One region of the Enterococcus wangshanyuanii genome, then DNA from elsewhere that is predicted to be linked to it. Evidence: predicted binding sites of a transcription regulator. Region 1 holds the regulator's gene; the other holds the start of a gene.

Region 1 (8,197 bases):
GACAGCAAGCGGAGGATTGATTGCTAGTCAATGTTTAACATTAGAACAAGTCGCAGAAAAAATGGCGCAAGAAGCTATAGATCAAGTATTATTACCGATCGAGACAGCGATTGGTGACTTTCAGCGAATCGATTTGTCTGATGAGCTATATCAACAGGTCAAAAATGGTGTTCGTTTGACGCAAAGTGAATTAGGCTTAAATGAAATGCCGGAAGATTTAGTCGCTTTATTTTATCATGATCAGGTTGTCAGTCTTTATATGGCTCATCCAACGAAAGCGAATGTTTTAAAACCAAGTAAAGTCTTACGAAATAATTAATAGAAAGAAGTTTTAATATGCAAGTGATTCCAATTCGTCATCCTTATCAACCAGAACAAATTCCGTCAGATGAAGTAGTGATGGTGTTAGGCTTTTTCGATGGTGTTCATCGAGGGCACCAAAAGGTGATCGAGACGGGCAAAAAATATGCCGAAGAACATAACTTAAAATTAGCTGTTATGACATTTAATCAACATCCTTCGATTGTTTTTCAAAAAGTATTGCCGGAAAATATGAAATATTTAAGCAGCTTAGAGCAAAAAGAACGGTTGATGGAGCGCTTAGGTGTTGATATTTTATATGTGATCGAGTTTACTTCTGCGTTTGCTCATTTAGCACCGCAGGATTTTATTGATCAATATGTTGTAGACTTACATGCTAAAGCGGCTGTTTCAGGGTTTGATTATACGTATGGACCTAAGGATATTGCTGATGTGGCTCACTTACCTGGTTATGCCAAAGACCGTTTTAAAGTGATCACTGTCAGTAAAGAAGAGTTAGCTGGCGAAAAGATCAGTTCTACTCGCATTCGTTCATTGATGGAACAAGGGCAAATGGAGGAAGCTTCTGAATTGCTAGGATATGTTTATGAAACAGATGGAACGGTCGTTCACGGGGATGCCAGAGGTCGTCTATTAGGTTTTCCAACGGCAAATATCAAAGTGAAAAGTACCGTTCGTTTGCCAAGGATCGGTGTCTATGCAGTGAAAATCAAGATCGGTGAACGATGGTATGTTGGAATGGGATCGATCGGGCATAATGATACATTTGGCGATGGCCGGGAATTGACCGTAGAAGTCTATATTTTAGACTTTCATCAAGATATTTACGGTGAACAGGTAACAGTACGCTGGAATCATTATTTAAGAGATCAAGTGAAATTTAATGGTGCAGATAGTTTGATCGTACAATTAAAACAAGATGAACAGGATACGGCTGACTATTTTTCACAACAGAATTGATTCAGATACCAAACTAAAAACTGTTTGAGCAAACGTGGTGACTGTTCAGTTTTTCGTTTGAGAAAACTAGATACTATAAAGTTTTTATAAAGGATTCTAAATTTGTGTCCGAGTGTCTGAGCGTGCGTTATACTTTGTAGAAAATGGATAAAAGTCAAGGAGAGGTTTATGGCAGAAAAAAAAGAGAAGAAGCCGTCAAAGAAAAAACAAAAGAAAAAAGAGCAGACCGCTAAAAGAAAAAAGAAGCGTTTAACTCTTTCGATTTTGTTGATCGTCATTATTCTGAGTGGGGTTTCTTTTTTGATTTGGTTTTATTTAAATTTAGATTATCAAGATCATTCAAATCCTTCATATGAAGGATATCGATTTTCTCCATCGCCTTTAGCCATTACTCTTGCCGATAAGCAAAAAGAAGAGGTGATTCTAGAAGATGGGAGCCGTTTAAATCCTGATTTTGCAGAATCATCGATCGAGAGATTGGCGAAAAATAAGTCTGTCTACTATCCGCCTGAACGTCCATCTTTTCGTTTGTTGAATCAGGATAATAAACAAACGACATATCGGCTTAGTGCATATTTAGAAAGTGTCAATCATCTTAAAACAGTTGAGTTTAGCGTTTTTGGAGAAACTAATGGAGCGAATGACCTAAGAACCTATCAAGCCGTTTATCATTCTGAAACGAATACATGGGATGCAGATGTTTTGATCAAGAATCATCAAGAAGCTGGCGATTATCAAGTAACTCTAAAAATCACTAGAGAAAATGGTGAGGTAGAAACGGTTCCATTTGGCAACTTTACTGTAGACCAACCGAGTCTTCACTCAGAAATTGATGGTGCAGAAGTGTCTAAAGGCCAATTTGAAATTAACCTTTCAGTATCAAGCAAAGCAGATACTGAAAAATTAACGGCAGCTGTTTGGTCAAAAGAAGATCAGAGTGATAAAAAAGTATATGATGCTAAACGCCAAGAAGACAATTCCTATAAAGTTCATGTCGATTATGAGGATTTTGATTTTATCAACGGCGTTTACCATGCAAATACTGAGTTCATTGGCAAGAATGGATTAAAAGCTGAGAGCGATGCTGGTGCAGTAGAAATCAATTTGCGCCGTCCTGTTCGTATCCGATTGATGCAGGAAACGGCTCTTTACCAAAACCGCCAGTTGTCAAAAACTGTCCGGCAACTTTCTGCAAATAGTATGGCCTATGTGAGAGGGATCGTTTTTAATAATGATAAGAAGATATACAGAACGACAGAGGGCTATATTCCAGCAGATAATGTTGAAGTGAGCGAAATGATGGATGATATTCGGTATGTTGCTCACCGAGGAAATCATAAAGCTGCACCGGAAAACTCCCTTCCAGCTTTTCAACAGTCAAATAGCTGGGGCATTGAGACCGATATCCGTTTGACTAAGGATAAAAAATGGGTGATCATGCATGATCAATCCGTTGATCGAATGACGAATGGCAAAGGAAAAGTTAGTGATCTGACACTTGCCCAAATCAATGCTTTAAGAATCGACCAAGGATCGAATAAAGAAAGTTATTCCGAAGAACAATTAGTTGTTCCGACTTTGGAAGATTTTTTAACTATTATGAATACAAAACAAAGTATTCCATTTATAGAAATTAAAGCAAACAAGGTAGATGCTGCAGATTATGATAGTTTAGTCAATTCGATCAATTATTATGGATTGGCGAATACAGCAGTTGTTATTTCTTTCGATTATAAGCATTTGGTTGAAGTTAAAAGAAGACTTCCAGATGTTCAGGTTCAGTTGCTGGCAAATAGGCTGGATGAGCAGATGATCGAACAAGTCAGCCAGCTTGGTGGGAATTCTGGTTTGGATATCAAGTATGAAAGTGTAGCAGATCGAGCAGATTTGATCGCGCTAGCGCAGAATAAAGGATTGTCCGTCAATCTTTGGGGAGTTCCTCAAAGTGAATTTAAGAAGATGGAAGCATTGGGGATCAATAATCTGACCACAGATTATGATTGATCGATAGAAAAACTAAACGAAATCGCTAGATTTTGATTTTAAAGGAATTGATAGTAATGAGCGAAATAGACAACGTAAAAAATAAAATTTCAGCCTATATCCATATCCCGTTTTGTGAACACATTTGCTACTACTGTGATTTCAATAAAGTCTTTTTAGAAGGCCAGCCGGTCGATGAATATATCCAAGCACTATTGAAAGAAATTCAACTGTCAAAAAAACAGTTTCCCAGCCGAGAAATGGAAACAATCTATATTGGCGGAGGTACGCCGACTTCTCTATCTGCTAAACAGCTTGCCGTTTTACTAGAGGGAGTTCGTAAACTATTGCCGTTCAACGCTAAAAATGAATTTACTGTAGAAGCCAATCCAGGCGATTTGACGCAGGAAAAGCTTCATGTAATGAAAGAATATGGGGTCAATCGCTTGTCGATGGGGGTTCAAACCTTCGATAATCAGTTGCTGAAAAAAATTGGCCGTAAGCATACAGCAGAGGATGTTTATGACACAATGAAGTTCCTTGAAAAGGAAAATTTCTCCAACGTAAGTATCGATTTGATTTATGCGTTGCCGGGGCAAACGTTAGAAGGGTTTAGAGATACACTAAAACGTGCGATCGAGCTTGATTTACCACATTATTCTTTGTATTCACTAATACTGGAAAATAAAACAATGTTTATGAACTGGGTGAGACAAGGTCGTCTTCAATTGCCCGATCAAGAAGTTGAGGCGCAGATGTTTGAAGAAACGATCATCGCGATGGAAAAAGGCGGACGGCATCAATATGAAGTGAGCAATTTCGCTTTAGCAGGCAAAGAAAGTCAGCATAATTTAGTTTACTGGAACAATGAACATTATTACGGCTTCGGTGCAGGCGCGAGCGGCTATTTAGGCTATACCCGTTACCGTAATCACGGACCGATCCAGCATTACCTGGACCCTTTGCGCAACGATCGATTACCAGTCGTAGAAACGGAAAACCTAACGATTCATAATCAAATGGAAGAGCAGCTGTTCTTAGGCTTACGTAAGAAAAAAGGGGTATCTAAGCAGCAATTTGAAGATAAATTTAGTGTACCAATCGAGCAGGTGTATGGTGAAACGATTTTAAGCTTAGTCCAGCGTGGCTTGCTTATAGATCGAGCTGGTTACCTTCAGCTTACAGAACAAGGATTGTTTGTTGGAAATGATGTATTTGAAGCATTTTTGATCGATAAATAATAAGTAAAAGAAAAGAAGCAAGCATAGGAACTTTTTACATATAAAAGCGCCTATGCTTTTTGATTGTTTTACAATTAGCACTCTTTGATAGAGAGTGCTAAAAAATTATGTTTTTCTCTTGACAATTCAAGGAGAACTTGCTATATTAATACTTGTATTAGCACTTGAATAACATGAGTGCTAATGAAGGGTGGTAACTATGATAACCGACAGACAAAAGAATATTTTGCGACTTATCATCCAGGAATACACAAGTACAGGAATGCCAGTTGGATCGAAGAAATTGATGGAAGAAGGGATCCAGTCTAGTTCAGCAACCATTCGTAATGATATGAAAGCTTTAGAAGAGCTTGGGTTGTTAGCAAAGACGCATTCTTCTTCGGGGAGAGTTCCTTCAATGGATGGTTATCGCTATTACGTTGATCATTTATTGCGTCCAACAGAAATCGAACACGATGAATTACAAACGATCCGTCATTCATTTGGCAAAGAGTTTCATGAAATCAATGATATCATTGAACAATCAGCTGAGATTCTTTCTGAGTTGACCAGTTACACAGCATTTTCTTTAGGTCCTGAAATGAAAGAACGGCGTTTGACCGGTTTTCGGATCGTTCCTTTGAACGAACGGCAAATCATTGCGATCATCGTCACGGATAAAGGAAATGTTGAAAGTCAAGTCTTTGCAGTGCCAGCGTCAGTTTCCAGTCAAGACTTGGAAAAGATGACACAGATCATCAATGATAAATTAGTGGGCCAACCACTTTTGACCGTCTATCATCGTCTGCGAACAGAGATTCCAATGATCCTGCATCGTTATTTCCAAACACCAGAAGGAATGATGAATTTATTTGATGCTATGCTGGGACATGCTTTTGAAGAAAAAGTCTTTGTCAGCGGCCGCATGAATTTATTTAATTTTGGGGTTCAAAATAATCTGGATCAATTAAAATCTGTTTACTCATTTATGCAGAATACAGATGCGATCACACATTTATTAACGACAAATGAAAAGACAGATGCACAGATCGCGATTCGAATCGGTTCAGAAATTGGCAATGATTTATTAGACAATATGAGTATGATCACTGCCACGTATGAAGTAGCAGGGCATGGTAAAGGAACGATTGCACTATTAGGGCCAACTAGTATGCCTTACTCCAAAATGTTTGGCCTAGTGGATGTATTTCGCAATGAATTAGCGTCAAAACTTGGAGCGTATTATCGTTTTCTTGGCGAGTAAGCAACGAGTAAAAATATAGAATTTGATTCTACGGAAATGAGAAGGGAAGTTGCCAGAGTGAGTAAAGAAGAAACAAACGAAGAATTACAAGAAGAACAGACGAACTCAGTCGATGAATCAGTCGTCTCTGAAGCATCTGAGACAACTGTTGAAAAATCAGAACTTGAAACAGCTCAAGATGAATTATCTGAAATGGAAGACAAATTTTTAAGAGCTCGTGCTGAAATCGCAAATATGAGCAATCGTTTCAAAAACGAACGTGAATTATTAGTTCGCTACCGTTCACAGGATTTAGGTAAAAAATTATTGCCTTCGATCGATAATCTAGAACGAGCAATGGCTATCGAAGTCGATGATGAACAAGGAGCCAGCTTGAAAAAAGGCATTGCGATGGTTTTAGAGAGCGTTCAAGCAGCGTTGAAAGAAGAAGGGATTGAAGAAATCCCGGCAATGGGAGAGCCTTTCGATCCTAATTTACATCAAGCGGTTCAAACGATTCCTGCTACGGATGACACACCAGCAGATACAATCGTTGAAGTCTTACAAAAAGGCTACAAGCTACATGATCGTGTTTTACGCGCAAGTATGGTTGTTGTTGCACAGTAGCAGCAAAACGAAAACTTGTATGATATAAATTGAAAAAAATTAAACAGAAGATAGGAGATCATTAATTATGAGTAAAATTATTGGTATTGACTTAGGAACAACAAACTCAGCAGTTGCAGTGTTAGAAGGCGGCGAAGCAAAAATCATCGCTAATCCAGAAGGAAACCGTACAACCCCTTCCGTTGTGTCATTTAAAAACGGTGAAATCCAAGTAGGTGAAGTAGCAAAACGTCAAGCAGTTACAAACCCACATACAATTTCATCAATCAAACGTCATATGGGCGAAGCAGGTTTCAAAGTTGAAGCAGATGGTAAATCTTATACACCACAAGAAATTTCAGCGATGATTTTACAATACTTAAAAGGCTTTGCAGAAGAATACCTTGGTGAAAAAGTGGATAAAGCGGTAATCACTGTGCCAGCTTACTTCAATGATGCTCAACGTCAAGCAACAAAAGATGCTGGTAAAATCGCTGGTTTAGAAGTTGAACGTATCGTTAACGAACCAACAGCAGCAGCATTAGCGTATGGTTTAGATAAAACAGATAAAGACGAAAAAGTTTTAGTATTTGACCTTGGTGGTGGTACTTTTGACGTATCGATCCTTGAATTAGGTGACGGTGTCTTTGATGTGTTATCTACAGCAGGGGATAACGAATTAGGTGGAGATGACTTTGATAACAAGATCATCGATCACATGGTAGCAGAATTCAAAAAAGAAAACGGTATTGACTTATCTCAAGATAAAATGGCCGTTCAACGTTTGAAAGATGCTGCTGAAAAAGCGAAAAAAGATTTATCAGGTGTGACATCAACTCAAATCAGCTTACCATTTATCACAGCAGGAGACGCTGGCCCATTGCACTTAGAAATGAACTTGACTCGTGCGAAATTCGATGAATTGACAAGTGATTTAGTAGAACGTACAAAAACACCAGTCCGTCAAGCGTTGAAAGATGCTGGCTTGAATCCTTCGGAAATCGATGAAGTTATCTTAGTTGGTGGATCTACACGTATTCCGGCAGTTGTTGAAGCTGTTCGTAAAGAAACAAATAAAGAACCAAATAAATCAGTAAACCCAGATGAAGTAGTAGCAATGGGTGCTGCTATTCAAGGTGGGGTTATCACTGGTGATGTGAAAGACGTTGTTTTACTAGACGTTACACCATTGTCATTAGGTATCGAAACGATGGGTGGCGTATTTACTAAATTGATCGATCGTAATACAACGATCCCAACAAGTAAATCACAAGTCTTCTCTACAGCAGCAGACAACCAACCAGCCGTAGATATCCATGTATTACAAGGTGAACGCCCAATGTCAGCAGACAATAAAACATTAGGTCGTTTCCAATTGACAGATATTCCAGCTGCTCCTCGTGGTGTGCCTCAAATCGAAGTAAGCTTCGATATCGATAAAAACGGTATCGTAAACGTACGTGCCAAAGATTTAGGAACACAAAAAGAGCAAACGATCACAATCAAATCATCTTCTGGTTTATCAGATGAAGAAATTGAACGTATGGTTAAAGACGCTGAATCTAATGCAGAAGCAGATAAAGCGCGTAAAGAAGAAGTTGATTTACGTAACGACGTGGATGCTTTATTATTCACTGTTGATAAAACGTTGAAAGAATTAGAAGGCAAAGTCGATGCAGATGAAGTCAAAAAAGCAGAAGATGCTCGTGATGAATTAAAAGCAGCTGTTGAAGCGAACGATATCGAACAAATGAAAGCAAAACGTGATTCATTGAACGAAATCGTACAAAATTTAACAGTTAAATTATATGAACAAGCAGCGCAACAACAAGCGCAAGAAAATCCTGAAGCTGCACAAGGTGGA
Region 2 (8,197 bases), 1.0 Mb from region 1:
AGATGCTTCTGCTACTGGAAATACATCAAATCCATCGTTACGAGCTGCTTCTGCTGATTTACCTTCACGAATCCCGATGATCACTTGATTCCCATTATCTCTTAGATTTTGCGCATGGGCATGTCCTTGAGAACCGTAGCCGATGATTGCGATCGTCTTTCCTTCTAATTGATTTGTTTCTACTGAATTATCATAATATACTTTTGCCATGTTGAACCCTCCAAATTTTTTATGCTTATAAGCGTATGCTTTAAACCCTTTTTTAATTATTTCCTCTTGTAAACCCTGTCACACCCGTTCGTGCCAACTGTTTGATTCCATAAGGTGCTACGACATCAACAAATGCACTGATTTTTTCACTGGTACCAGTAACTTGGATCACCACTGAACGTGTCCCTACATCAATAACATTCGCCCGAAATGGATCGATAACTGAGAATAATTCTGCCCGAACTGCTGCTGGTGCATTGACTTTGACCAGTGCCAGCTCTCTTTCTAAATGAGCCTCATCTGTGATATCAGAAACTTTGATTACATCAATCTGTTTGTTTAATTGTTTTGTGACCTGTTCACTTTCATTTAAGTCCGCGACCTGAACAACAATCGTTATTCTCGAAACGTGTTCTTGTTCTGTTGGTCCAACTGAAATACTGTCAATATTCACCTGTCTACGGGTCAGCACTCCGCTAAACCGATTCAACACACCAGAATTATTATTAACTGTTGCAGTAATAATACGCCTCATTTACTCCACCCCCAACATCTGATAGTTCGCTTTTCCAGCAGGAACCATCGGCAGCACATGTTCTGTTGGAGAAACCATTACTTCGATAAGTATTGGTCCAGTTTCATTGAAGGCTTCTGTCAGTGCCATCTCCAACGTTTTTGGATCATCGATTCTAACACCTTTGATATGGTACGCTTCAGCCATTTTTACAAAATCAGGCTGACTGGAAAAAACAGACTCTGAACGGCGATTATTGAAAAAGCTTTCTTGCCACTGACGAACCATCCCCAGTGACTGATTATTTAAAATGACGATTTTTATCGGAATATTATATTCATTTAAAATAGCTAATTCTTGATTCGTCATTTGGAAGCCTCCGTCACCAACAAATAGAACAACTTCTTTATCCGGACAACCTAATTTTGCGCCAATTGCCGCAGGAACGCCGTAGCCCATAGTTCCAAGACCCCCACTTGTAACTAACTGCTTTTCATTTTTGAATGGATAGAATTGGGCTGCCCACATTTGATGTTGTCCAACATCTGTCGCAACGATCGCTTCTCCTTTTGTTAACTCACCAATGAACTCAATTACTTTTTGTGGTTTTATTTCTGTGTCTTGTTCTTTATCGTACTTAAATGGATGCAATTTTTTTCTTGAAAGATTCAGTTTGTTCCAATCATTCCAACCGACACATGCTACATCGATCTTTAACATCTCCTTCAAGGTTTCTTTAGCATCAGCCACGATCGGAATTTGTGTATCAATGATTTTTCCTATTTCAGCTGGATCGATATCTACATGTGCAATTATTGCATTTGAAGCGAATTCTTTCGGTGCACTTGCTAATCGGTCATCAAAACGTGACCCAATGTTAATCAATAAATCACAATCAGTTAAGGCCATATTTGCTGCAAAAGAGCCATGCATCCCACCCATTCCTAAGAACAACTCTTGCTCCGTCGGAATCGCTCCTAATCCAAGTAAAGAACTCAACGCTGGCAACTGATACTTAGTGATGAATTCAACCAACTCTTTTCCAGCATCTGCATGCAGAACACCTGCTCCTACAAGTACTAAAGGCTTTTTAGCAACAGCTAATGCTTCCATTAATTTCTTCACTTGTAGTTTATTTGGCTTGACCGTTGGCTGATAGCTTGGTAAGTGAAGTTTGACATCAATATCGGCTTCCGCCTCCATTACAGTCATATCTTTTGGTAAATCGATCACAACTGGGCCTTTTCTACCTGTGGTTGCAATGTGAAAAGCTTCTTCAATGATTCTTGGAAGTTCTTTTGTATCACGAACTTGATAATTGTTTTTCGTGATCGGCATCGTTAAACCAATGACATCTGCTTCTTGAAACGCATCCTTGCCAATACCATCAGTGATCACCTGTCCGGTAAAAACGACCATTGGGATCGAGTCACTCATTGCATCCGCGATCCCCGTAATCGCATTCGTTGCCCCAGGTCCGCTTGTCACTACAACCACTCCTGGTTTGCCTGTTGCTTTTGCATAGCCTTCTGCTGCATGAACTGCCCCTTGCTCATGTCTTGTCAAAATATGAGGAATATCCCCATCATATAAAGCATCATATAGAGGAAGAACAGCACCACCCGGATAACCAAAAATCATTTCTACCTTTTGCTTCAACAACGCATCGATCAAAATCTTTGAGCCGCTTTTCATTTTTTTCTGTTGTTCTGCCATGAACGTCCCTCCTCTAGTCTAGCAAATCTTCTGGAATCTGCATGATGCCTCCTGTATGAGCTGAAGTGACTAATGCCGTATAGCGAGCTAAGTATCCTGTTTTTACTTTCGCTTTAAATTTCGGCAAATGATCGTTCCGCCTAGCCATTTCTTCATCGGAAACATGCAGTTCCAGTGTTCGGTTGGTCAAATCTATCTCAATTTCATCCCCATCTTCGATCAAAGCAATCGGTCCGCCTGCTGCTGCTTCAGGGGAGATGTGTCCTACAGCAATCCCTCGTGTAGCACCTGAGAATCGACCATCGGTGATCAGCGCAACATCTTTGCCTAAGCCTCGTCCAACAATACTTGAAGTTGGCGCTAACATCTCCGGCATTCCCGGTCCACCTTTGGGTCCTTCATAGCGAATAACGACCACATGGCCTTTTTTCACTGTATGATTATCGATTGCTTCAACCGCTTCATCATGAGAGCTGAAACAGATCGCTTTACCAACAAATTTCTTGATCGATGGATCAACTCCGCCAACTTTGATGACACTGCCTTTCGGTGCGATATTTCCGTAAAGGATCGATAACCCACCGACTGGGCTATATGGATTTTCTTTAGGATGGATGACTTCTTCATTCTTGATCACTGCATCTTGAACATTTTCTCTGATCGTTTTTCCTGTTACCGTGATTCTATCTGGATGAATTGCATTGCCTAAATCAACTAGTTCTTTCATGATCGCTGGTACTCCTCCAGCTTCATGTACATCGTGCATGGAATAAGCAGAAGAAGGAGCAATTTTTGAAAGATACGGAACTCGTTTGGCGATTTCGTTGACTTCTTCTAAGTTGTAATCAATTTCTGCTTCATTTGCGATCGCTAATGTATGCAGCACGGTATTCGTTGATCCACCCATCGCCATATCTAAAGCAAATGCATCATCGATTGCTTCTTTAGTCACGATATCTCTTGGTTTGATTTGCTTTTTGACCAAATCCATCAGATGAAAGGCTGATTTTCTAACCAATTCTCTTCGTTCGTCAGAAACTGCTAAAATCGTCCCGTTCCCTGGAAGTGCTAATCCTAGGACTTCCATCAAGCAGTTCATTGAATTTGCTGTAAACATTCCAGCACATGACCCACAAGTCGGGCATGCATTTTCTTCCATAAATTTAAATTCTTCTGCAGTCATTTTTCCTTCTTTGAAAGTACCGACTGCTTCAAACATTGAAGATAAGGTTGTCGTATGTCCTCTAGGATCAACACCAGCTTTCATAGGACCGCCGGAGCAAAAAATCGCTGGGACATTCGTTCGAACACTAGCCATCAACATGCCCGGCGTGATCTTGTCGCAATTAGGAATATAGAAAACACCGTCAAACCAATGGGCATTGATCACTGTCTCCGCTGCATCAGCAATGATCTCCCTACTTGGTAACGAATAGCGCATACCAATATGGCCCATCGCAATTCCATCATCAACCCCGATCGTGTTGAACTCAAAGGGAATCCCTCCTGCTTCACGAATCGCTTCTTTGGCAACATCTGCTAATTCTCTTAGATGAACATGCCCAGGTACTATATCAATATACGAATTACAAATTGCAATAAATGGTTTCTCCATATCTCTAGCATTTTTTACCTGACCTGTTGCATACAGCAAACTTCTAGCTGGTGCTGCTTCGATTCCTTTTTTTATTTGATCACTACGCATTGTTCATCCACTCCAATTCAATTCAGTTATCGTCTTTACAATACTTCCTACCAAAAAAACATCCCAATCATAATGAATGGGATGTCTTAGTAAGAATCCCATCTACCAAAGACAAACAGGACTCAAACATCTGCAAAATTTCTCAGTGTTCTAAGTCCTTCACGATAAAATAATGACTAATACGTGGTTGTTGTTTGTTTTTTTCATGGCAATGGTCTCCTCGTTTAAAATCTATAAAGATTAAAATTCAATGTGATAAATACAAGCTTTTGTTAACTATAAACCTAATAAATGAGATTGTCAATAAAAAATAGTGAAAAAAGTCAGAAAATTCCAAAAATGTTTGTTACTGTTTTCCGACTTTATGTTTTATAAATAAAAAAATCCGTACCTTTCACTTAAGGTACGGGCTTTTTAGCTCTTTTGGAAATAATACAGCGGTTTGTGCGACAAACGTCTCATCTGTCTTTTTTTATCTTCAATGATCGTCATCAGCTCTTCAGAGAATGTTTCTAAAATAAGCTTCCCACCTTTATACGTGCTGCCGCCCATTGAAATCACCTCATCAGGTGTCAGAATAACTTTTCTGTGCGCAATCTTCTTAAAAAATTCTTCGACTAAATACGTAGGAAGATAGAAATTGTTTTGAGCAGAAAAAGATTCTAAATAAATAAAATCGTCAATACTGATGTAGCAATCATCCATGGAAATAAAATTGACCGATTTATCAACATATATGTCTCTCTTTTGCAAAATTTCATTGATTTTTTTGTTCAAAAGATTCAATGTTTCGATTTCTTTGACGAAATGTTCCAGCTCACGATAACGTGCTGCTTTTCGTTCCTCAAACGTCACTCGTAAAGCAACGCTGATCGACACGATCACTGCGCCAACTAATACGCCTGTTATGCCTGCGATAAAAACAACCATCCGAATCCCCTCACTCTTCTTTACTTGCTTTTTTAGTATAACATACTCTTTCACAAGCGTAAAAACATAGAACAAAAAAATGAAAAGGAGTCATTTACTTAAATTTTTACAATTCTTTTTGAAACGAATACAGAAAATCTGCAAGACAAAATCAACATCAATATTGTCAATGAAAACAATAATACTCAATCAGTGGGCGGTTATGTACAACAAGGTAGAGTAGTCAATAAATGGATTTATTTCATATTAGCATTTTTCTTAGGCTGGATCGATGCTCATAAATTCTACTCTGGTTTTTCTGGAAAAGGCATCATGTATCTTGTTTTCAGTTGGACTGGTATTCCAGCTCTTATTGCTTTCTTCACTGCAATCATGACTCTATTGAAGCCTGCAGACCAAAACGGCAACATTGTTGTCACTTCATAATATTTATTTTGAGAATAATAACAGTAGAAGGCAGAAACCTGACTCAACGTTTCTACCTTCTATTTTTTTGGTTCGTTTAAGTTGACCTTTTTTGACCAATAAAGTATACTTTTTTTAAGCATTCAAGTATGCTTTGTGATAAAATGATTTGAAGAGCTTTTTATATAGGAGGAATATACTATGAACTTAATACCAACAGTCATTGAACAGTCATCTCGTGGAGAAAGAGCTTATGATATTTATTCACGATTATTAAAAGATAGAATCATCATGTTAAGTGGTCCGATCGATGATAATGTAGCCAACTCAGTTATTGCTCAATTATTATTTTTGGATGCGCAAGACTCTGAAAAAGATATTTACATTTACATCAATTCTCCTGGAGGAAGTGTTTCAGCTGGCTTAGCAATTTTTGATACCATGAATTTTGTTAAAGCTGATGTCCAAACGATCGTTCTTGGAATGGCTGCATCTATGGGCAGCTTCCTGCTAACTGCTGGACAAAAAGGCAAACGTTTTGCCTTACCTAACGCTGAAATCATGATTCATCAACCGCTTGGTGGAGCACAAGGACAAGCAACAGAAATCGAAATCGCTGCAAAACACATCTTAGACACTCGCGATCGTTTGAACAAAATCTTGGCTGAACGTACTGGTCAACCTTTAGAAGTCATCGAACGCGATACAGACCGTGATAATTTTATGACCGCTCAACAAGCAAAAGAATATGGCTTGATCGATGAAGTAATGGAAAATAGTAGTGCATTAAGCTAAAAATTTGATTCCCATGCCCAAAATTCTTTTCAGAATTTTGGGCATTTTTATTTAAACTCTGACTGAAAAGCGCTACACTAGAAGTAAAGAAATGAAGGGATGTATAAAAATGGATATTTCAATTATTGATGCAACAAAAGTTACCACGGAAAATGGTTTAGTTATCGGGAAAGAGACCGCTCCCGTAAAAATGGTCGAATTTATGAACGTGCGTTGTCCTTACTGTAAAAAATGGTTTGAAGAGTCTTTTGAGCTATTGGAAGGTTACGTCAAAGAAGGGAAAGTTCAGCGTATTATCAAGCTGTTCGATAAAGAGAAAGAAACCTTACAGCCTGGAAATGTGATGCATCATCATATTGACTATACTATGCCTGAAAAAGGATTACTTAGCTTAAAACAAATGTATGACACTCAAGATCAATGGGGTCATCTTTCTTTAGCCGATGTTGCGGTCTTTGCACAAGATAATCTGCAGCTAGCTGAAAAGAAAAACCCTGAGATGATCGATGCTGTGATCGCTGAAGCAAATGCAGCTAATATCAAATTTGTTCCAACAATCGTTATTGGTGAACATATCTTTGATGAATCTGTTACGAAAGAAGAACTGATCCGCTATATTGAAGGCAATTAACAAAAAAAAGACAAAGCTATTTTGGCTTTGTCTCTTTTTTGTTCTTCGCTTCCTTCTCAGTGAGTGAATCTTCGGTCTCTTTTTGAGCATCTTCACTAAAATTCAAGATTTTATCTACGTCTTCTTTGCCCAAAAACTCTCCTAAACCTTCACCTAATTGTTTGATTTGCCGCATAATAAAATCTTTGTCCTCAACACCCATCACATTCACCTGATTTCTATTTTTTTAGAACAAGGAACTTTGTAGTTATGCACTTTTTTCTCTAAGCTTTTCAGCAAATTCATTGATTTTTCTGATTCGATGATTGATTCCAGACTTTGAAATGGCTCCGGAAGGAATCATTTCACCGAGTTCTTTCAGACTGACTTCTGGATATTCTAAACGTAATTCAGCAATCTCCTGCAATTTTTCCGGTAAAGCGGTCAACCCTACGACGCTTTCAATATACTGGATATTCTCAATTTGTTTTGATGCGGCGTCGATCGTTTTATTTAAGTTCGCTGTTTCGCAATTGACCAAACGATTAACAGAATTGCGCATATCTCGTACAATTCGGACGTCTTCAAATTTTAACATCGAATTCGTCGCACCGATCAATGTTAAAAAATCAGCGATCCGCTCTGCCCCTTTTAAATAAGAAATATAACCGTTTCTTCTTTCTAATGTTCGTGCATTCAAATCATAATAATTCAACATCTGACAAATATCTTCATTATGTTCTTCATAAATAGAAAATATTTCCAAATGATAACGACTCGTTTCAGGATTATTGACTGAGCCTGAAGCCATGAAGGCGCCACGCAAATAGGATCTCATCTTTTGAGCATTTCCCATGATCTCATCTGATACATGCGTATTAAACATCATTCCATCCAAAATATCTAAGTCGGCTAGAACATCTTTAGTTCCCTGTTTTAAACGAACAATATAGACATTATTTTTCTTTAATTTCATTTTTTTCCGAACAAGCAATTCCGATCGAACATCATAATGATCCTTTAAAAGAGAATAAATACGTCTTGCGATCGCAGCATTTTCTGTCTGAACATTTAAGACAAATTGTTGATTCACGATGCTTAATGATCCATTCATCCGAATCAATGCGGCAAGTTCTGCTCTAGCATGTTCTCGATGAACCTCTAAAGTCGTTAGTTCCTTTTTTACATCTGAGGCAAAAGACATTTTTCTTTCCCCCTCTCTTTTTACCTTTTAATACCTTGCTCCGAAAACGATACGGAACAATTCGTCGACTACCTTATCTCCATCATGGAAAACGCCGCCATCCCTTAA

The links. Region 1 encodes HrcA, which represses chaperone genes, less so after heat shock. Its sites were predicted from a motif close to TTAGCACTCNNNNNNNNNGAGTGCTAA; they were not measured.
Region 2: a site for HrcA is predicted at 5,617-5,643, ahead of clpP (ATP-dependent Clp endopeptidase proteolytic subunit ClpP). Genes of this name have one in related genera too.

The regions. Positions count from the first base shown of each region.
Region 1 is NZ_CP021874.1:1,088,260-1,096,456, reverse strand. Features, by position in the region: gene truB (tRNA pseudouridine(55) synthase TruB) at 1-319, shown strand, start outside; gene ribF (riboflavin biosynthesis protein RibF) at 337-1,281, shown strand; gene CC204_RS05270 (glycerophosphodiester phosphodiesterase family protein) at 1,450-3,285, shown strand; gene hemW (radical SAM family heme chaperone HemW) at 3,342-4,505, shown strand; gene hrcA (heat-inducible transcriptional repressor HrcA) at 4,705-5,748, shown strand; gene grpE (nucleotide exchange factor GrpE) at 5,785-6,354, shown strand; gene dnaK (molecular chaperone DnaK) at 6,422-8,197, shown strand, end outside.
Region 2 is NZ_CP021874.1:52,727-60,923, reverse strand. Features, by position in the region: gene ilvC (ketol-acid reductoisomerase) at 1-210, opposite strand, end outside; gene ilvN (acetolactate synthase small subunit) at 263-745, opposite strand; gene ilvB (biosynthetic-type acetolactate synthase large subunit) at 746-2,440, opposite strand; gene ilvD (dihydroxy-acid dehydratase) at 2,454-4,145, opposite strand; gene CC204_RS00275 (hypothetical protein) at 4,560-5,075, opposite strand; gene CC204_RS00270 (TM2 domain-containing protein) at 5,268-5,501, shown strand; gene clpP (ATP-dependent Clp endopeptidase proteolytic subunit ClpP) at 5,682-6,275, shown strand; gene CC204_RS00260 (DsbA family protein) at 6,385-6,906, shown strand; gene CC204_RS00255 (hypothetical protein) at 6,923-7,108, opposite strand; gene whiA (DNA-binding protein WhiA) at 7,154-8,089, opposite strand; gene CC204_RS00245 (gluconeogenesis factor YvcK family protein) at 8,117-8,197, opposite strand, start outside.